DNA from 3 places in the Halomonas sp. McD50-4 genome. Region 3 is predicted to be linked to each of the others. Evidence: predicted binding sites of a transcription regulator. Region 3 holds the regulator's gene; each other region holds the start of a gene.
What was found. Region 3 encodes sigma-54, which starts transcription at its own class of promoters, with help from an activator protein. Its sites were predicted from a motif close to TGGCACNNNNNTTGCTNT; they were not measured.
Positions count from the first base shown of each region.

Region 1 (7,187 bases), on a different contig from region 3:
GACATGGTGATTTCCTTGATACTCGCCGCCAAAAGTCAAACGCCCCCGCAGTGGCGCGCCTGCAGGGGTAGTGTTCATCGATATTAGCGTAGTGAGAGAGCACCTGCCCCCGTATCGTCGCCGACGGCATCACGGTATGCGCTGGCCTCTTCGGCTTCGGTGGCCTCGCTAAAACGCACCACCAGTACGCAAGACGCTAGTACCAACACGGTCAGGCCCAGGTAGAAAAGGCCCTGCTGGTAGCTCAAGCTTTCGCTACGAAACAGAAACGCCGCAGACACCGCGCCCACGTTGCCGCCGGCCCCTACGATACCGGCCACGGCCCCCAGGGCTTTTTTGTTGATAAAGGGCACGACGCCAAAGGTGGCGCCTTCGGCCATTTGCACGAAGAGGCTAAATACCAGCATGATGCCAATGGCTAGGCTGAGCACGTGCATTTGGGAAAACGCCACTAGGGCAATGCCTTCGCACACCAGCGCTATGAAAAGCCAGCGAACGCGCCCTTTGAGCCCACCATGTTTGGCGAACAGATCGGAAAACACGCCGCCCAGTGTGCGAGCGAAGATGTTCATCAAGCCGAAGAGTCCGGCAATGAGCCCAGCGGTCGCCAGGGTCAGATCGAATTTGTCGAAGAAGTAGATGGCGGCAATGTTATTGATCGTTAGCTCGACGCCAAAGCAGAGCCCATACACGACGAACAGTGCCCATACGCGGATATCCTTCGCCGCCGCCAGGAAGCTTTGGGCGGCACCGTGCTCACCGGTAGCGGGTGGCAGCTCACCGCGTGCGCGCAGCTCGCTGAAGTTGCCATTGGGGGCGTCTTGTGTGAACAGCCAGTAGGCAATACCGGTAAAGAACAGCACCACACCAGGCACCACCATGGCGAGTCGCCAGCCGAGGGCTTCGTTCACGCCGAGCATCAGAACGCCGGCGAAAATCAGCGGCATGACGATTTGGGTGGTACCGCCGCCCAGGTTGCCCCAGCCAGCGCTGGTGGCATTGGCGGTGCCTACCACGTTGGGCGCAAACATCAAGGTGGTGTGGTATTGGGTAATGACGAACGATGCGCCGATGGCGCCAATCGCCAAGCGTGCCAGTAAGAAGGTCTCGAAACTGTCGGCAAGGCCAATTCCCATCACGGGAATGGAGCCCAGCATCAACAGGCCCGTATAGGTTTTGCGTGGGCCGATACGGTCGCAGAGTACACCGATCAGCAGCCGAACGATCACGGTGATCGCCACCGAGGCGATGATGGTATTGCCGATTTGGGTTTGCGTTAGCGCGAGATCCTCGCGCACCACGGCCATGAGTGGTGCGATACCGAACCAGCCAAAAAAGCAGATATGGAATGCAAACCAGGAGAGGTGAAAGGCCCGCATTTGCGGCGTCGAGAAATTGAGCAACCGGATACGGTTGGCTTTGTTGCGGATCTCCATGGGAGTGACCTCACAGCGTACGAACGAGTTTGTCGAGACGCAACGCGCAGGCGTTACGTGGTTACGGGAACATGCCTTCATCGTTGAAGGTCAGGTCCGACGCACTCGTACCCTGTTGGGCCTGGTCCACGCCTATCACCATGTAGAAAAAATAAGCAAATACTCCGCCATCACTCTTTTAAATCAGTGAAAACAGTTGGTTAAAGATTTTGCTTAGATAGGAGACTGCTTGGCAAATAGCAAAGACGGGGGAGAGTAGAGCACTTAACGCTCGTTTAGCGCACTCTGCTTGGGCAGCGTGCGCTAAGTTGGGGCAGTGGCTGGGCGTGAGCGCGCTTATTCGTGTAGGTAGACCGTATCGATATCGAGTGTGGACACCCTGCCAAGGGCATCGAAATGCGTGGCGAGCCAATGCTCGGCCGCCTCTCGGCCTTGCTCGAATAGGTGACAAAGGAAGGGCCATTCGGAGTTGAGCTTACTGGAAACCGATAGGTTATCCAGGGCTTGGTCGCCGCTAATGCGGTGAAAGAGGGCCTGTTGATAGCAGTTCTCGATACCTTGCTCTTCGAGAGCGTGCTTGAGTAGTGCGATCATACGTACCTCTTTGATCAGCGCAGCGTTGAAGGTGATCTCGTTGAGGCGGTTCATGATCGCCGAGGCTGAGGTGGGAAGCTCTTCGCGACGAATCGGATTGATTTGCACCAGCAGGATGTCCCGCGCGCTGCACTCCTCCATGAGAGGGAACAGCGCCGGATTGCCCATGTAGCCTCCGTCCCAATACGCTTCGCCATCGATCTCCACCGCTTGAAACATGAACGGCAGGCAAGCGGAGGCCATGACGGCGTCGACACTCATCTCTTCGCGGCGAAAGACGCGCTGCTTGCCCGTGCGTACATTGGTAGCCGCGACGAAAAGCTTGAGCTGGTCGCACTGGCGTACGCGTTCGAAGTCGATATGAGCCGCCACGATATCCCGTAGCGGATTCAAATTGAGTGGGTTGAGTTGGTAAGGTGATACGAGGCGCGTCATCAAGTCCATGGCGATATAGCCCGGCGAGTGGTCGAGGCTCCAGTTGCCGGTCAGAATATCCAGAGGGGAGCGGCGAATGGGACTTGCCATGCCTGCGCGGCTAACGGCCTGCCAAAACTCCCGCAGTGCCTGACGCGCCGCTCGCTTTCCGCCTCGAGTCAAAGCATCAGCCATCACCACGCCGTTCATGGCGCCTGCGCTGGTGCCGCTGATGCCCTCGATCTCGATGCGATCATCTTCCAGAAGGCGGTCGATCACCCCCCAGGTATACGCGCCATGAGCACCTCCGCCCTGTAGCGCGAGGTCGAGCTTTTTTACCGGTGCCATCGTCATCCTTTCCGTCTTTGATGGAAGTGCCTTTAGCATGGCATAAAAGTCGCCGGACGGAAGAATGGGGAACTACCCCGCAGACTAGGGAGCGTCGGCCAACGGTGATGAACGGGTCTGGGGCAGCGGCTGGTCGTACACCGCATGCTCCATCAACCGGTCGAGCTGCTGGGCCAGCGTCACGCTGGCCTCTTCCATGAGCGCCAGCGAGGCCAGCTCGCCGGTCAGGTCCCCCTGTCGGGAATAGCGCAAGGCCTCTAGACCGCTCTCATGGAAACGGCGGTGAGCCACGGCCAGTGCACGGTAAGCATCGCTTTGCTGATAGCGGCGACTGTCACCTGCCAAGTACCAGCGACCCAGCGCGCAGTGGTGCTGATCCGTAAGAGGAACTTCTTGGGAAGCTGATAATAGTTGCTGATAAAGACGACTTTTCCACACGGCATGTTCCACTTTGGCCGCGTGTAGACAGGCCGTCGTAGTGCTGTGGTGGATCACCTTGTACATATGGCGTGCTTGGTCGGTGAGCTGTTCGATCACTTGTTCGGCGTCTTGCGCGGCGCGCGCCAAAGCGTTTGCGCTTTCGCGTTGATGGCCAAGGACCCGAGCATCCTCCTTCAGCATGGTAGCCGTTTGCTCGACCCATTGATCCAACTGGTGCGCCAACTGCTGGGTGCGCTCGGCCAGGTGCTGGATGTCGCTCACCACGGCGGTGAGGCCGCTGGGCGCTTCCTGAACGTGAACCGCTTCGAGTGCCGTGCTCATCGCCAAGGCTCGGGTATGACCAGCCATACGGGCGAGTTCGACGCTCATGCCGCGCAGCTCGTGAAGGGCCGTGTCGCTGGCGAGTGGCGCCGCGTAATGCGTATCGGCCTGCTGGTGCCTTTGACACTGCTGTTGAAGATGTTGAGACGCTTTTTCTGCGTCATGTAGCCGGGTAAACAGGTCGGTGAGCGTGGCGCGTTCACTGGCAAGCTGTTCGGCGTGCCGTTCGGCGCCCTCTTCTAGGGATGTGAGCATATCCGCGCCTTTGGACTGAAGCATACTCACCGACTCCAGGGGCGTCATTAAGCTAATCGTGCGGCAGCCCCGCGTGCTCTTGGCCACGGCCAATTGAGCGTGTAGCTCGGCGACTTGCTGCTCCAGGCGGCGGATCGTTTGATAGGGGTGCATAAAGGCAAACATTGACCGGTACCTTCAGTGATGACGCAATTTGTGATGTTTTGTCACAAAGTATTGCAGAAGGTTTTTATGTTTGCCTGTGAAGCGTGGCCTTAGCTGATGAAAATCAGCCTCTTGTCATCGCAAAAAAGGAGCATCGCCATACCACTCGCCTGCGCTATTTCATCTCGGCTAGGTGCATGGGCGTCGACGACTCACAGCGTAAAAACGCTGACGTGGCTAACCACTCTTCATCCGGATAGTAGGCGAAGACGTACTGGTCCTCTTTTAGACTGTCGATTAGCGGGTAAGTGATGTCCTCACGTACCGCCGGGCAGCCATGGCTTCGCCCTAGGCGACCGGTTTGGGTGATGAAATCGTGGCTTACGTAGTCCGCGCCATGAATGACGATCGCTCGCTCGAAGGCCAGATCGTTGACGTCAGGCTCCAGGCCATCCAAGCGTAGTGAATAGCCATTGCGGCCGTAGTAACTGTTCATGGTGCGAAACAGACCGATGCTGGATTGATGGCTATCGGGAACATTGGAAAACGCGTTGGCCACGGCATCGCCAGATCCTTGTCCATGGGACACTAATTCCTCGAACAGCAGCTGATGTTGGTGAAGATCGAACACCCACATGCGCGGCTCTGTGGATGGCAGCGAGTAATCGATGACGGCCAGCCGCTCTGCGGATGGATCGGCACAGCTCAATGCCTGGGCCGCTAACCTGAGGGCAGTTGGCGTGGCATTAGGCGCTAACTGCAGTAACTGATGATGAAGGGGGGATACCCCCGCAGCTGGGGCGGCGGCCACTTGAGAGAAAAAGCCAGCGGCTTGAAGAGGATAAGAAAACAGTACGATGGATAAAGAAAACAGTACATTCATCATGCGTGATCGAAAAAGCATGGGGCGTTATCCTGCTGAAGGAGTCAAAAGCGTAACGAGGTCGATACATCAAGAGTCAGCGTAAGCGGCTATGATAAAAAACGTGTATCAGAACGGGAACTACTGATACGACGGTAAGCAAAAAGAGTGAAGCCACATTACAACGCAGCATAGTAACGCAAGGAGAGGCGATGAACGACCACCAGCCACTAAGACGATGGGCGATAGGAGCGGCGCTCTGTCTGGCGCTGAGCGGCCCGATAATGGCCGATGCCAATGAGCCAGCCAGCGCCGCGTTGCAGCAAGCCCTCGCGCAGCATCTTCAACACCATGAAGGGTCGCTGCCCATCGCGTCGTTCTATGAACTGCGCGGTGGGCAGCCGGCGTGGCAAGAGCTTCAACGCGTTCAGTCGCTGGTCAGCGCGTTGAACACGTTGCCCGATGACGGGTTGACGCCCGACGACTATCAAGCCTCGTCGTTGCTGAGTGACTTCCAGCAAAGCCAGCAATTGGACGATCGTGCGAAGGCCAATTTCGACGTGCGAGCCACTCGGGCCCTGCTCTTGGCGTTGGATCATCTATCGATCGGTAAAGTGGATCCTAAACGCGTCGAGCCGAATTGGGATCTGCAGCGACCTGAGCGGCGTTATGCGCTGCCACGTGTAGTGCAAGCCGTCGAGGAGGGGAGGGTCGAGCAAGCGCTTTCACTGGCGAGGCCGAATATGGCGGCCTATGCCCAGCTTCGTGAAGCGTTGGTGCACTATCGTCGGCTGGCCGATAAGATGAGCGTGCCCTATTTACCAAGACGCGATGAGTCGCTGCGCCCCGGCGATATCGACGATGACGTGCAAACGCTTCGCCAGCGCTTGACGCTATGGGGCGAGCCCCACCTGCTGGCAGCAGATAGTAGCGCTTACCCCATGGTCGACGTGCAGGCGTCAGGAGCTGACCCTCGCAGCTTCGACCGAGAGTTAGCGCAAGCGGTCATGCGTTTTCAGCGACGCCACCAGTTGCAAGAAGATGGCGTAGTGGGAGAGCGCACACGGCTGGCACTGAACATGCCCGTCTCCGCACGAGTGAACCAACTGCGCATCAACCTGGAGCGCGCCCGCTGGATTCGCCCTTCGCTGGAGCGCACGCCCAACGTGTGGGTCGATATTGCAGGCTATCGCTTGCATTATACGCGCCCCAATGGCCAGCATTGGGATACCCGAGTGGTGGTGGGCTCGCCCAGTCGTGAAACGCCGATCATCCACTCCTCGATCAGCCACTTGACCGTCAACCCAAGCTGGACGATCCCCCCGACCATCATGCGGGAAGATGTGCTACCACGGATCCGCCAGGACGAGCAGTATCTGGCGCGGCAGAACATTCAGGTAGTGAGCCTATCCGGAGAAACGCTGGATGCGAGCACGATCGATTGGCAGCGTCCGGGAGGCGTGATGCTTCGCCAAGTGGCAGGGAGCAGCAATCCTCTGGGACGTGTCGTGGTGCGTTTTCCCAATAACGACATGATTTACTTGCACGATACCCCGGCAAGAGGGCTCTTTCAGCGTGAGCACAGGGCACTGAGCTCTGGCTGTGTGAGGGTTGAGGGGGTAACGGAATTTGCCCAGCTCCTACTGCAAGACAGCGGCAGCCGTTATCAGCTCGATACGCTGATCGCGAATGGCCGCAGCGATCAAAACGTGAACTTGCCTAACCGTATTCCGGTAGCGCTGCACTACCTGACTGCTTGGCCCAACGGGCAAGGCGACGTAGTGTTCAGAGAGGATATCTATCACCGCGATGCGGCGCTGCTCGCAGCGCTCGAAGCAGTGTAAGTCGCTCGTCATTCATCAGGACTGGTAGTGTCAAAAAAGCCGCCCCACGTCGTGTGGAGCGGCTCTTTTGTATCGCCGTGGAGAGTGCTTATTGGAGGCTTTCGTCGCTGTCGTTATCGCGCTCATAGTTAGCCACGCTGATGGTGCCGGTTTCGCCACTCTCCAGCGCGGCCAACATTGGCTCGGCTTGGCGTTGGAACGCGATAAGCGTATCGCCGCTTAGGCTAGTGTTCTCGGGCAGTTCGACCGTCATCGCGTTCACCGGCGTGTTATTGACGATGACTTCATAATGCAGGTGGGGGCCTGTGCTGCGGCCGGTATTACCGGACAACGCAATACGCTCGCCCATCGTGACGCGCTCGCCCTGGCTGACCAATGGTTGCGACAAGTGCAAATAGCGGGTGCGGTAGCCGTTGTCATGGCGCACGACAATGTAACGACCGGCAGCGTGGTGGTTGCCGACACGCTCGACACGACCATTCGCAGGCGCGGTAATGGGGGTACCAATGGGCATCGCAAAGTCGGTGC
Region 1 covers NZ_JAKRFG010000002.1:151,857-159,043, forward strand. The annotation lists gene MHM85_RS03275 (nitrate regulatory protein) at 1-5, opposite strand, end outside; gene MHM85_RS03280 (NarK family nitrate/nitrite MFS transporter) at 84-1,436, opposite strand; gene MHM85_RS03285 (patatin-like phospholipase family protein) at 1,773-2,792, opposite strand; gene MHM85_RS03290 (CZB domain-containing protein) at 2,877-3,974, opposite strand; gene MHM85_RS03295 (murein L,D-transpeptidase catalytic domain family protein) at 4,129-4,857, opposite strand; gene MHM85_RS03300 (L,D-transpeptidase family protein) at 5,028-6,659, shown strand; gene MHM85_RS03305 (peptidoglycan DD-metalloendopeptidase family protein) at 6,748-7,187, opposite strand, start outside.
Region 1: the regulator sigma-54 is predicted to act here: its motif matches at 1,589-1,606, upstream of MHM85_RS03280 (NarK family nitrate/nitrite MFS transporter).

Region 2 (7,187 bases), on a different contig from region 3:
CGTATCCATCAACGACAAAAAGGCCTCCCACTCGGGGAGGCCACAAGGAGCACGCCAGCTCACATGATTAGCGCAAGCTTATTTCTTGACGCTAAACTCGGGATAGGCTTCCAAACCGCATTCAGCGATATCGACGCCTTCATACTCTTCTTCTTCGCTCACGCGAATGCCCATGACCGCTTTCAGCACCAGCCATACCACAAGGCTTGCGATGAAGACCCAGCCAAAGATGCCCACGATACCGATTAACTGTGCACCGAAAGAGGCATCGCCATTGGTGAGCGGCACAGCCAGCACGCCCCAGATACCGACCACACCGTGAACGGAAATCGCACCCACCGGATCGTCCAGCTTCAGCTTGTCCAGCGTGACGATCGCAGCGACGACGATCAGGCCACCTACTGCGCCGATGATGGCGGCACCCAGCGCCGAGGGAGAGAGCGGATCCGCCGTGATGGCGACCAGGCCAGCCAGCGCACCGTTCAGCGCCATGGTGAGATCTGCTTTACGGAACCACAGTTTAGCCAGCACCAGAGCGGCAATCACACCGCCTGCTGCCGCAGCGTTCGTGTTGACGAATACTTGCGCAACGTTGTTGGCAGAGCCGATATCGGACATTTTCAGCTCGGAACCACCGTTGAAGCCGAACCAGCCCATCCATAGGATGAAGGTACCCAACGTGGCCAGCGGCATGTTGGCACCGGGAATTGCGTGGATAGAGCCGTCTTTACCGTACTTGCCTTTACGCGGGCCCAGGACGAGTACACCTGCCAGCGCGGCGGCCGCACCCGCCATGTGGACGATGCCAGAACCGGCATAGTCAGAGTAGCCCACTTCAGACAGCCAGCCGCCGCCCCAGGTCCAGTAGCCCGACACCGGGTAGATGAACGCCGTCATCACCACGGCGAAAGCCAGGAAGGCCCACAGCTTCATACGCTCAGCAACCGCACCCGAGACAATCGACATGGCGGTGGCAACGAACACCACCTGGAAGAAGAAGTCAGAACGCATGGAGTAGTAAGGCGCATCGTCGCCACCGGCCAGCACCGCATCGACGCTGTTCTCGGTACCGATCAAGAAGCCCAAGTTCGGCAAGAAACCGCCTGCGCTGCTGGAGTACATGATGTAATAACCCACCAGCAGGTACATGGTGCAAGCAATCGCAAACAGCGCGATGTTTTTGGTCAGAATTTCGGCGGTATTCTTGGAGCGAACCAAGCCCGCTTCCAGCATCGCGAAGCCAGCGGCCATCCACATGACCAGCACGCCGCAGATCAAGAAGTAGAACGTATCGAGCGCATAGCTCAAATCAGCTAACTCATTCATGAGGTGTTCCCCGTTGGTACTTAAGAAGAGGTACTTGGAAGATGTACGTGGCAGCGCGGCGACATCATCAGCCGCCCAGCATTACCCTTACACGGCATCTGCACCGCGCTCACCGGTACGAATACGGATCACATCTTCCAACGGCGTGACGAACACTTTGCCGTCGCCGATCTTGCCGCTATTCGCTGCGTTACAGATGGCGTCCAGCACGCTTTCCAGGCGTGCATCGTCCACGGCGACTTCCACTTTCACCTTTGGCAGAAAATCGACCACGTATTCCGCGCCGCGGTAGAGTTCGGTATGACCTTTCTGGCGGCCAAAGCCTTTCACTTCGGTTACCGTAATCCCTTGAACGCCGTTGTCGGCGAGTGCTTCACGAACGTCGTCAAGCTTGAATGGCTTGATGATAGCGGTGATGAGTTTCATCCCGGATCTCCCCTGCTGGATCAGTCCCACTCGGTGAAAAGCGGCATGGCCGCCCGAATTTAGTGCTTGCCCTACTAATGCGCATACCGTGCCACCCGCTTTTTTATTATTAACTTTCAATTACTTAAAATAATTATATAAGCAATTCACGGTAGCTTAGACGTGCTACCCAATGAGGCTCACCCTGGCTTTGCACCATTAATGAACATTAATAAAAGCTAGCCGCTCCATTTCGATGCATTGATTCTTCCCGCTCACCACGCTTAATTCACACGCGGCGCATGCGAATCGGCGTCGGGTTGCGTATCCTTACTGACAAGCAGTTCATATTCATGCATGCCCTTTCAAGGAGAGAGCCATGGCGCCCCAAGATCGCATTAGCCGCTTAGCCCAGCAGATCGGCGACCGTCTGCAGAATGCGTCGCAAGCCCCGGAAGATATTCAAAAAGGTGTCCAGCAGGTGGTACGCGGCGCCTTTGACCGCCTGGAGCTGGTATCGCGGGAAGATTTCGATATTTTGATGGATGTGCTGCAGCGCACGCGCTCGCGGGTTGAAGCCTTAGAGCGCCAAGTGGCCAGTCTGGAAGCGGCCGTAGAAGCCTCTAGCAACACCGCGTCCACGCCCGTAGAAGCCGAAGTGCCGCCCGCCCCTGTGCACCCCTCCGGGACGACGAAACCAACGTCCGATAAACCGTCCACTGGCGATACTGAGTAAGCCGCCGTTGTGCTCAGAATGGGGCAGGCTGAGCTGCCCCAAATTAGCGAACAAGAATCACTATCATTGACTCCCGTCGCGATAGTGCTATCGTGCGTTGATTGGCTGCCTCATTCACGATAGCGACGGCTCAGATGCCCCCGCAGGAACGCCTCATCACGCCCGAAATCACCCACCGCTCGCTGGTCCAGCTTGGCCAACGATTTGGCATTCACTACCGCGTGGACGGCACCCCTTTACAACACCAGCCGGTCGCGCTGGGCCATGTGCACGATGTTGGCTTACCCCAAGGGCTGCACCTAACGCTGTCTAATCTGCAAGTAGAGCGCGGCTATACCTCCACGTCTTACCAAAGCGTCCCCTGGTTCTTTAGCATTATTTTGGAAGGCACGATTCAACTACAAATAGGCCAGCAGCACCTGCAGCTAGGTGCCGGGGAGGGAGTGTGCGCTCACTTTGATGCCCACCAACCGCTAACGGTGCACCAACCGGCTCAGCCGCGCCTGAGTACCGTGAATATTGCGGTGCGTACGACCGCACCGTTAGGGCTTCCCGCTCCCGGCAGCCAACCGGCCTTGCACCGTTGGCGGCTGCCGAGTGCCTTACACCAGCACCTTTGCACCATAAGTGAGCAACCACCCACCACCTGGCGCCAGCCCCTCGTGTGGCAAGGTCTCGCGATACAACTGATTGGCCTGGGACTACCGGAAACGACGCCCGCACTCCCCAAGCATCACGGCCTCTCCACCCGAGACAGACGCCGCCTAGCAGCGCTGCACGCGCGCATCACTCAGCATCCCGCCGAGCCCTATAGCCTCGCGGCTCTAGCCAAAGAGGCCGCCATGAGCGCCAGCAGCCTGCGGCAGAAATTTCGTGCCTACTACGGCTGCACACTGTTCGACTACATTCGCCAAGCGCGCCTGGAGCAGGCGCACGCATCGTTGCGCCAAGGCCACAGCGTTCAACACACGGCCCACCGCTGCGGTTACCGCCATGCCAGCAATTTTTCGAGCGCCTTTAAGCGCCACTTCGGTATTTCCCCTCACGAGCTTCAACGAGACAAGCCATAAGCCATCGTTCCCTTGATGCGATCACTTATGACAGCGCGCATAGCTGGCTTGGCACAACGCATACCTTTACGATGCCATAAAAAGTAATAATTCTCATTGCTCAATAAAACTGATTCCACTTCCTCTCAGGATCACTTATGGCCTCCCCCCATCGTCCGTTCTTATTGGCTCCACTCACTAGCACGCTGCTGATGGTGCTGATGTCACCCGTGGCGGCACAAACCAGCACGCCCTTGGCCACGGTTACCGTGACGGCTCAACAAGCAGCCACCAAAGTCGCCACGCCTTTTATTGAAACGCCGCAGAGCGTCTCAACCATCACCGACACGCAGATGACACAGCGCGGTGTCACCACGGTGCAACGCGCTACCGACTACACGCCCGGCGTGTACAGCAATCAAATAGGGGCTTCCAACCGTTTTGATTACCTGGTGCTGCGCGGCTTCTCCGATGGCAGCTTGAGCAACACCTTTTTAGATGGTTTGAAGGTGATGGGGGACGCCAACTCCCATAGCAGCATGCGCATCGACCCCTGGTTTCTAGACAGCATCGAGGTGGTGCGCGGCCCGGCGTCCGTGCTGTATGGCCGTGCCTCACCGGGCGGCGTGGTGGCTCTTAACAGTAAACGCCCCGAGTTCGAGCCGGGCGGCGAGCTGCGCTTCAGAGTCGGCAACAATAACCAGCGCAGTGCCGCGTTCGATCTCACGGGCCCGCTGGGGGCAGAGCAGCGCGTCGCGTTTCGGCTCACCGGCATTGCCAGCGCCGCCGATACCCAGTTTGGCCCAGCCGAGGAGGAGCGCTACGCCATTGCGCCACGGCTGACCTGGGACATGACCGACGCTACCAGCCTCACCGTAGAAGCCTACCTGCAAGACGAACCAGAGGGCGGCTACCACTCCGGCGTACCCTATGAAGGCGCGGTGATCGCTCGCAATGGCCGCCAAATAAGCAATAACTTCTTCGATGGCGAAGCCGACTACGACGCCTATCAGCGCACCCAGCGCATGCTTGGCTATACCCTCGAACATCGCTTTAACGACCGCGTGTCCGCCCGCCAACTGCTGCGCTATCTCAATTCAGACGTGACGCTGAATCAGGTGTACGGCTTTGGCTGGGCATCGCCGACCTCCAACGAACTGGCCCGCTACTACTCCGGCAGCGAGGAGTCGCTTCAGGCCCTGACGGTGGATAATCAGTTAGAAGCCCGACTGACCAACGGCTTCATGGAGCACACCCTGCTGCTCGGCGCGGATTACCAGCAGCGCGAGAACGAGGTTGCTTGGCCTTCCGGCGCGTTCCCCTCGCTGGATGCCTTCAACCCAGTCTACGGTAGCGAGCCGCTGGTGTTCTACGCGCCCGTTCGGGAGAACCACGAGCTGGAGCAAACCGGGGTCTATCTGCAGGATCAGATCGCCATTGACCAGTGGCGCGTGACGCTGGGCGGGCGTTTTGACTGGGTCAATATCGACAACACCAACCGCGACAGCGGCGCGACCAGCGCGCTCAGCGACACCCAGTTTAGCGGCCGCGCCGGGGTGGTGTACCTGTTCGATAACGGCATCGCACCCTATGCCAGCTACTCGACGGCCTTTACCCCCACCAGCTTTGTGGATGCCAACGGCGACCTGCTTTCTCCCATGGAAGGCGCGCAGTGGGAAACCGGCGTGAAATACCAGCCCAACGAACAGCAGCAGTACAGCGCAGCGCTGTTCCACATCAGCCAGGAGAACGTGGCGACCAAAGAGCAGCCCACCGACCCCTACCGCGCTGTAGGCGAGATCGAGTCGCAAGGTATCGAACTGGAGGCCCAAACGCAGCTCACCGAGGCGCTCTCGCTTCAGGCGGGCTACAGCTTTACCGACATTACTTACGCCAAGAGCGACGACGGCAACCAGGGCAATCACGCCATTTACTCACCCCGCCACCAAGTGCAGCTGTGGGGTCACTATGCCGTGCAGGAAGGCTGGCTGAGCGGTGTGGATGTTGGCATAGGCGTGCGCCACTACGCAGACATTGCCGCCGACCGCGCCAACACCGCCACGGTGCCGGATTACACATTGGTTGACGCCACGCTGGGCTACGACTGGCGCCAAGTAGGCTTGAACGGCGTCGAAACCCGCCTGAATGTGCACAATGCGTTGGACAAAGCGTACGTGGCATCGTGTAACTCACTGGAGTACTGCTACTTCGGTGCCGAACGCGGTATCACTGCCAGCGTTCACTACCGCTTCTGAGCAGCGCCCACCAAGCCCACACCCAGGCCTACGCAACCTGCGCTTGCCTGGGTGTTTCTATTTGCAATTGATAAATAGACTCGTTTAAATAAGGCGCTTATTGCTAGGTACTAATGCCATGCGCCGTTTTCCCCGACTGCTTATCCTGGCTCGCCACGGCCTTCTCGCGGCAAGCCTGCTGCTGTCTACCGCCAGCCACGCCCAGTGGGCCACCATCGACTGGACCATTGCTGAAACGCTGCTAGCCATTGATGCCCCCGTGAGCGGCATTGCGCAGCAACCGGCCTACCACGACTGGGTGGGCGAGCCGCGCATTCCCGAGGGCGTGATGGATATTGGCCTGCGCACCCAGCCCAACTTCGAGCTGCTGGCCCAATCGCCCCCCGAGCAAACGCTGCTCTCGCCCATGTTTACCGGGCTCATTCCCCGGCTGGAGAAAATCGCCCCAGTGGGCACCTTCGCCCTCTACTCACCGGGTGCGGATACGTGGCAAGAGATGCAGAGCCTCACTCGCCAACTGGGCGAGCTGACCGACCGCAACGCCGAGGCCGATGCGCTGATCGAGAACACCCAGCAGCTGATGGCCGACCTGCGTCGCCAGCGCAGCGACTCGCCCCCACTGCTGATGGTGCAGTTCATGGATGCCCGCCATGTGCGCGTGTTTGGCGAGAACAGCCTCTACAACGCCGTGCTAGAACAGCTCGAATTGCCCAACGCCTGGGATCAGCCCACCAACGCCTGGGGATTTTCACTGGCCGGTATCGAAGCGCTGGCACGCTACCCCGATGCCACGCTGGTGGTCGTCGACCCACTCCCCGCAGGCGTGGAAGAGCAGCTGGAAGGGAGCGGCCTCTGGCAGCACCTGCCGAGTATTCAAAACGGCAACCTGCTGCGCCTGCCCCCGGTGTGGAGCTTTGGCGCTCTCCCCTCCGCCCAGCGCTTTGCCCGCGAACTGACCACTGCGCTGAACGCCCATTTTGCTGGGTAGTCCCAACCGGCCCTTACTGCCTCAGTAGCGCTCAACGCTTGAAATAAAGTAGGCTTAGCCAACAAGCAGGCTCATTAAACTGAGTGAGCCGATTGAGAGACGTTGCGAGGGAGCGCCATGACACTAGCGATTGTGGCCACGCGGGCAGGCGTGGGGTTGGAAGCACCGGCGGTACATGTAGAGGTTCATTTGGCTAACGGTTTGCCGGGATTAACCCTGGTGGGCTTGCCGGAAACCGCCGTGAAAGAGAGCCGCGAACGCGTGCGCAGCGCCTTGATCAACGCGGGCTTTGACTTCCCCAATACCAAGCGCATTACCCTCAACCTCGCCCCGGCGGATCTACCCAAAGAGGGGGGCCGTTTTGATTTGCCGATTGCGCTGGGCATCCTCGCCGCCTCTGGCCAAATCCCGGTAGATGCGTTAGAAGG
Region 2 covers NZ_JAKRFG010000006.1:142,049-149,235, reverse strand. The annotation lists gene MHM85_RS09575 (ammonium transporter) at 79-1,326, opposite strand; gene MHM85_RS09570 (P-II family nitrogen regulator) at 1,414-1,752, opposite strand; gene MHM85_RS09565 (accessory factor UbiK family protein) at 2,111-2,467, shown strand; gene MHM85_RS09560 (AraC family transcriptional regulator) at 2,602-3,537, shown strand; gene MHM85_RS09555 (TonB-dependent siderophore receptor) at 3,675-5,771, shown strand; gene MHM85_RS09550 (ABC transporter substrate-binding protein) at 5,890-6,759, shown strand; partial or broken gene MHM85_RS09545 (magnesium chelatase domain-containing protein) at 6,877-7,187, shown strand, end outside.
Region 2: the regulator sigma-54 is predicted to act here: its motif matches at 1,829-1,846, upstream of MHM85_RS09570 (P-II family nitrogen regulator).

Region 3 (7,187 bases):
CGGGGGCGATTCAGCAGTCGCTGGTCACTCCCCGGCTAGTGCATACACCTCAAACGGCCATGACAGATGTCGTGTCGCCACGTGCTACGCTGTTCGATAGCGAACAGCGGGAGTGGTTGGCGACCGCGGATACCGGCACCCTGAATACCGATACTCAGGCCTTGACGCTGCGCGGGTCTGCCCGGCTGCTCGCGCCTGAAGAGGGTTGGCAGCTCGATACACAGCAACTCAACTACGATGGCGTGACCCGCCACGCCTGGAGCACTACGCCCGTGCTGTTGCAGCAGCCCCCTCAGCGTATGGAAGCTTCCCGCATGGACGTTTGGCTGGATGACAGCCAGGTCCGCCTGACCAACAACGTGCGCGGCGTGCATCCGCCGGCCACTCGTACCCCCTAGGAGTCGCGATGAATGCCTCTCTCCGCACCACCCTCTTTGCTTTAACGCTACCGCTGGCGACGGCTGCCATGGCGCAAAGCCAAGCACCCATCGAAGTAGAAGCCGACCGCCTGGACCTCGACCAGCGCGCGGGCACCGCAGTTTACTCAGGTAACGTGGATATTCGTCAAGGCGAAATGCAATTGCGCGGCGAACGCGTAGAGATTCAGCGCAATGATGCAGGGGAACTTTCTCAAGCCATTGCCACGGGTGAGCGTGCCTACTTGCGCAATCGTCTCGACGACCAGGAGCCCCCCATGGAAGGTTGGGCGCGGCGCATCATCTATCACGTCGCCGAACGCCGCGTGGAGCTGATCGACCAAGCCGAACTGACCCAGCAAGGCGACCGCTTTCAAGGGGGCCGCCTAGAGTACTTCATCGACCAGGAAGTGGTGCAAGCTCGCTCCGACGTGAACGGTAGCGACAACCAGCGCATTCGCATGACCCTTCAGCCGGAACAATAGGGAGCGCCCACGTGGCAGCATCAACGTCTGCAGATTCCGCACCTGTCAAAACGCTCTACGCCCACCACCTAGCGAAGAGCTACAAACGCCGCCGCGTCGTCAAGGACATCAACCTGGAAATCGCCCAGGGCAGTGTCGTTGGACTGTTGGGCCCCAATGGAGCCGGTAAAACCACCTCGTTTTACATGATCGTCGGACTGGTCAAATCCGATGCGGGCAATGTGGGTATCGACGATCTGGATTTGACCCACGCGCCCATGCACGAACGCGCCATGGCAGGCATTGGGTATCTTCCCCAAGAGGCCTCGATTTTTCGCAAGCTCTCGGTAGCCGATAACATCATGGCCATCCTCGAGACGCGCAAAACGCTCGATCGCAGCGACAGAGAAGCTCGCCTGGAGTCACTGCTCGAAGATTTTCATATCACCCATATTCGTGACAACCTAGGCATGAGCCTCTCAGGAGGCGAGCGCCGTCGAGTAGAGATCGCGCGGTCGCTGGCCACCGAGCCCGCGTTCATTCTACTCGACGAACCCTTTGCCGGGGTCGACCCTATTTCGGTCGGCGAAATCAAAACCATTATCCGCGCACTCAAAAAACGCCACATCGGCGTCTTGATCACCGACCACAACGTGCGTGAAACCCTGGATATTTGCGATATCGCCTACATCGTTGGCGATGGCCACATCATCGCCAGTGGAAACGCCCAGGAGATTCTCAATAACCAAAAGGTCCGCGACGTCTATCTGGGCGCTGATTTCCGGCTCTAAACCGAGGCCTGACCAAACTTTTCTTTTAGTGGCATGCTTATTGCACTTGCACGTAGCCATAACTCGCTCTAGGGTGGAGCTTTCTGATTAACGAGTGGTTCTCAGATGGTCATGAAAGCTTCTCTCCAATTGCGTATCGGCACACAGCTGACCATGACACCCCAGCTGCAACAGGCCATTGCCTTGCTGCAGCTCTCTACGCTGGACCTCCGTCAAGAAATTCAGCAAGCGCTTGACGCCAACCCTATGCTCGAGCAAGAGGACGAGTTTGGAGAGCAGGCAGTCAGCGAGCCGCAAGAGGCCGAGTGGTCTGACAGCATTCCCAACGAACTCTCCGTCGACAGCGACTGGTCGGACACCTATCAAGACATGGGCAGTCTGAGCGGTGGTAGCGAAGGACCCGACTTCGAGCGTCAAGCCGCTGGCCAAAGCCTTCATGGCCATTTGCTGTGGCAACTGGCCATGACCGATGTCAGCTCACGGGAATATGCAATTGCGGAGAGCCTGATCGATGCGCTGGACGCCAATGGTTATCTTACCCAGCCGCTCAACGACATTCGTGAAGGGCTCAAAGCACAAGGTCATGACGGCTTGAGCCAACGGGAAGTGGAAAATACCCTACTGCGCTTGCAGCAGTTCGAGCCGACCGGCGTATTCGCTCGCGACCTGCGAGAATGTCTGATGCTTCAACTTGCTGCGTTGCCGGAAGACACCCCGCTATTGATGCCAGCCAAACGGCTGGTACGACAGTTTTTGGAGGCGCTAGGCAAAGACGATATGCGCCTCCTCAAGCGCCGTTTGAGCCTGGACGATGAGCAGCTGGATGACGTCATTCGATTAATTCGCAGCCTCGATCCCCGACCCGGCAGCGCCTACGGCGTGACCGACGATAGCTACATCACTCCCGATCTGGTCGTGCGCCATGACAACGAAGGCTGGCATTTAGAGCTCAACCCGGACGCTCTTCCACGGCTACGCATCCAACCCGACTACGCCAGCTTGATCAAACGCGCCGACAAGAGCCAGGACAACCAGTTCTTGAAAGAGCACCTTCAAGAAGCGCGCTGGCTGATCAAAAGCCTCTCTAGCCGCAATGACACCTTGCTGCGCGTGGGGCGTGAAATCATCGCTCGCCAAATTGGCTTTCTAGAGCACGGCGAAGAGGCCATGAAGCCGCTGATCTTGGCCGACATCGCCGAAGCCGTAGAGATGCATGAGTCGACCATCTCACGCGTGACGACACAGAAGTTCATTCATACACCGCGTGGCGTGTTCGAGTTGAAATACTTTTTCTCCAGTCAAGTCAGTGGCCAAGACGGCGGCGACAGCCACTCGAGCACGGCCATTCGCGCACGTATCAAAAAGCTCATTCAAGAGGAGCCCTCAGGCAAACCGCTCTCCGATAGTCGCTTGGTGACGCTTCTCGAAGAGGGCGGAATAAGCGTGGCACGACGTACCGTCGCGAAATATCGCGAGTCGATGGGCATTCCCTCTTCGAGCGAGCGCCGCCGTTTACGCTAGTTAAACGTTTGGTCGTGACAAACTCACCGCAAGGGCTTTGCAATAGCGTAAAAAGGGTTACAATCGAAGTACAGCCCGATGGATAAGGAGCACGTCAATGCAAGTAAACATCACTGGTCATCACGTTGAACTGACTGACGCCTTGCGTGACTACGTTAACGAAAAGCTGGAACGCGTCGAACGACACTACGACAATATCACCACGGTACAAGTGACCTTATCTGTCGAAAAGGAGCGCCAGCAGGCAGCGTGCACGCTACATGCCGCCGGTGCTGACCTTCATGCCGAGGCACTCGATAACGATATGTATGCCGCCATCGATGCCCTTGCGGACAAAATCGATCGTCAACTCGTCAAACACAAGGAAAAAGCACAAGCTCGCGCTCAAGGCGCAGGCGTGCGTTAACTCAATGACGTTGGAAACCATTCTCCCCCCGGAGCGCGTGCTTTATGACGTACCCGGGGGCAGCAAAAAGCGGGTGCTGGAGTTTTTCAGCACCTTCATCGCCCAAAACACGCCCAGCCTCGACAGCCAAGAAGTGTTCAGTCGTTTGATTGGGCGCGAGCGTCTTGGCAGCACGGGGATTGGCAACGGTGTTGCCATTCCCCACGCAAGAAGCCCGCACTGCAGTGCCCCCATTGCTGGCTTTTTGAAACTGGCGGAACCCGTCGATTTCGATGCCATCGATGGGGACCCGGTCGATCTCGTGTTCGTTTTGCTGGTGCCTGAAGAAGCCGATGACACGCACCTTGCTTTGCTCGGACAAGTCGCGACGATCATGAACGACGCCGATACTCGCCAACAGCTGCGCAAAGCAGGCAGTCAAAAAGAACTGTTGACGCTGATAACGGCCAAGATACGCGAACAAGCTGCGTAACAGATCTACTCCTTCAATTTGTCTTTACTTCTTACGCTCAAACGCCAAGAGAGACGCTATGCAACTGGTGATCATTAGCGGCCGTTCAGGTTCCGGTAAGTCTATCGCCTTACAAGCGCTGGAAGATCTTGGCTATTACGCGATCGATAACTTGCCTGCCATGCTGTTGGGCTCGCTTATCGACGAGTTGCGCGCCCAGGGTGAGCGCACCCGGATTGCCGTCAGTATCGACGCACGCAACTTACCTACTGCGCTGGAGCGTCTGCCAGCGCTACTTGAAGAATTGCGCCACCGGGAAATTCGTTTTCAGGTGATCTACCTGACAACCGATGCGCGTATTTTGCTGGAGCGTTACTCGGCCACCCGCCGTCGTCATCCCCTCACCCGTGATAGCGACATGACGCTGGAAGAAGCGATCAACAAAGAAGAAGAAACGCTGAATGACATTCGCGACCTCGCCGATTTATTGATCGATACGTCTCGACTCTCCGTACACGATCTGCGACGCCGCATTACCGACCAAGTAGCTCATCAGCGCCAGCATCAACTGACGCTCACCTTCGAGTCCTTTGGCTACAAACGCGGCGTTCCGCTGGATGCCGACCTCGTGTTCGACGTACGCTGCTTGCCCAATCCTTATTGGGACCCTACTCTGCGCCAATATACCGGTCGCGACGCCAACATCATCGACTTCTTGAGCGGCTACCCCGTGGTAGAGGCCATGGCAAGCGATATTGAAACGTGGCTGGAGAAGTGGCTACCGGCCTATCAAAATAGCCATCGCAGCTATATGACCGTGGCCATTGGCTGCACGGGCGGCCAACACCGGTCCGTTTATATGATCGAGCAGCTTGCACAGCGGCTCGTCAAACAAACAGGGGAAGTGCAGTTGAGGCATCGCGAGCTAGGGCTGCAGTACACGCTCAGCGAAACGCCGACAACCCAACATACGGCGGCGACGCCCAGTACTCCCTGAGCCCTCCCTAAAACCCCACTCGGCAAAAAGGAACCAGAGTGCCCGAAAGAACGTTGACCCTTACCAATCAGCGCGGCCTTCACGCCCGCGCAGCCACCAAACTGGTTCAGTGTGGCCAGCAGTTCTCTGCCCAGATTCATGTGTACAAGAAGCAGCAAAAAGCGGATGCTGCCAATATCATGTCACTGCTCATGCTCGCCGCGCCCTGCGGGACCGAGCTCACCGTCATTGCAGAAGGGGAAGACGCCGAACGAGCGCTCGATGCTATCGAGGCGCTATTCGACGCTCGGTTTGAAGAAGATCAGTAATCGATGCAGCGTACGCTTAGCTGCCCGCCACGGTCATCGCATCCACCAGCCAGCTCCCCGTGTGAATGCTGCCCCGTGTATCCGTGTCATCCCCTACGCCGCTCAGCCCGGCAAACATCTTGTTCAGGTTACTGGCGATCGTGAACTCCTCGATTGGGTACTGAACTTCACCGTTTTCAATCCAAAAGCCTGCCGCTCCCCGCGAGTAATCACCGGTCACACCGTTCACCCCCTGCCCCATGAGCTCGGTGACCCAAATACCTTGCCCCATCTGACTCAACAGCTCGGCTCGTGGCGTTAACGGAGCCAGCAGGCGTAAATTGCGCGCGCCACCTGCATTTCCAGTCGAGTGCATACCTAAACGCCGTGCGCTATAAGCAGAAAGCATGTAGCTGGCAACCTGCCCCCGATCGATGAATCGATTATTACGGGTTTGCACCCCCTCGGCATCGAACGGCGAGCTCGCCGTCGCCCCCACTTCCATGGGTCGCTCTTCCAAGCCAAACCACTCGGGGAAAAGCGGCGTTCCCAGACGGTCACACAGAAAAGAGGCTTCTCGGTATAGCGCACCGCCTGCCAAGGCGCTCATTAGATGACCGATCAGGCCGCTGGCTAGCGTAGGGTCGAACAGCACCGGAAAGGTACCGGTCGGTGGCCGACGCGCACCCAGTCGGCGAAGCGTGCGAGTTGCCGCTTCTCGACCGACCTCTTCCGGGCTGCGTAAATGGTGTGGATTACGTGCGGCGGTGTAATCATAGTCGCGCTGCATACCCTGATCGTCCTGGGCGATCAGCATGCATGAGAGCGAGTGATTGCTGCCTTTTTGAGTGCCCAAAAATCCGTGGCTGTTGGCATAAACACGGACACCCTCGCCGCTGGAGAGTGACGCACCCTCCGACTGATGAATTCCCTCCGCGCTGCGTCCAGCCTGCTCGCAGCAAAGGGCCAGGTCGATGGCCTCATCCGTGGTGAGCGTCCAAGGGTGGTGGACTTTCAAATCGGGTAGCTCGGTGGCCATCAGCGACGCGTCTGCCAAACCGGCGGCAGGATCTTCTCCGGTATAGCGCGCGATCGCGAGCGCTTTTTCGACCGTTGCGCGAATCGACGCGCTGCTGGCATCGGTAGACGAGGCGCTCCCCTTTCTCTTGCCCACGTATAGCGTTACCGCAATTCCCTGATCGCGCGACAGCTCAACGGTTTCCACATCGCCTAAACGAACGCTGACGCCCATGCCTTGATCGACGCTGGCACCCACTTCAGCAGCATCTGCTCCTAGCTGCTTTGCTAGGGCAAGCGCTTCTTCAGCGCGCTGTGTCAGTAATGCCTGCTGCGCCGATGCATCAAATGCCTGTGCCATGTGGCCTCCTTTTCGCCTGAAACGCGTTGGCGGATCAATGTTGTGGTCACAGCCTGATATAATGCTGCGAACGAATCTAATCTGTGAGTAGCTATATGCCCAAGCAACGTCCCGAGCCAATTGACATCGACGAACAGGTAGAACGCCCCAGTAAATCGCAGCTAAAGCGAGAAATGCACGCCTTACAGGCGCTTGGCGAAACCCTGATTGCCATGAACCCCACCGAACGCTCACGCTTTCCGCTGTCTGACGATATGCTGCGCGCCATCGATGAAACCGCTCGCATTCGCTCCCATGAGGGCCGCCGACGTCATATGCAGTACGTTGGCAAGCTCATCCGCAAAGAGGATCTAACGGCCATTCAAGGCGTTTTCGACGCCATCGAACAAGAAAAAGAGCAGCGCGATCATGCTTTTCATCGCCTGGAAAAGTGGCGAGACCGCATGATCGACGAGGGCGACGATGCCGTCGATCTC
Region 3 covers NZ_JAKRFG010000001.1:435,847-443,033, forward strand. The annotation lists gene lptC (LPS export ABC transporter periplasmic protein LptC) at 1-398, shown strand, start outside; gene lptA (lipopolysaccharide transport periplasmic protein LptA) at 407-901, shown strand; gene lptB (LPS export ABC transporter ATP-binding protein) at 913-1,671, shown strand; gene MHM85_RS02110 (RNA polymerase factor sigma-54) at 1,777-3,192, shown strand; gene raiA (ribosome-associated translation inhibitor RaiA) at 3,290-3,598, shown strand; gene ptsN (PTS IIA-like nitrogen regulatory protein PtsN) at 3,603-4,070, shown strand; gene rapZ (RNase adapter RapZ) at 4,129-5,046, shown strand; gene MHM85_RS02130 (HPr family phosphocarrier protein) at 5,085-5,354, shown strand; gene pmbA (metalloprotease PmbA) at 5,371-6,711, opposite strand; gene yjgA (ribosome biogenesis factor YjgA) at 6,807-7,187, shown strand, end outside.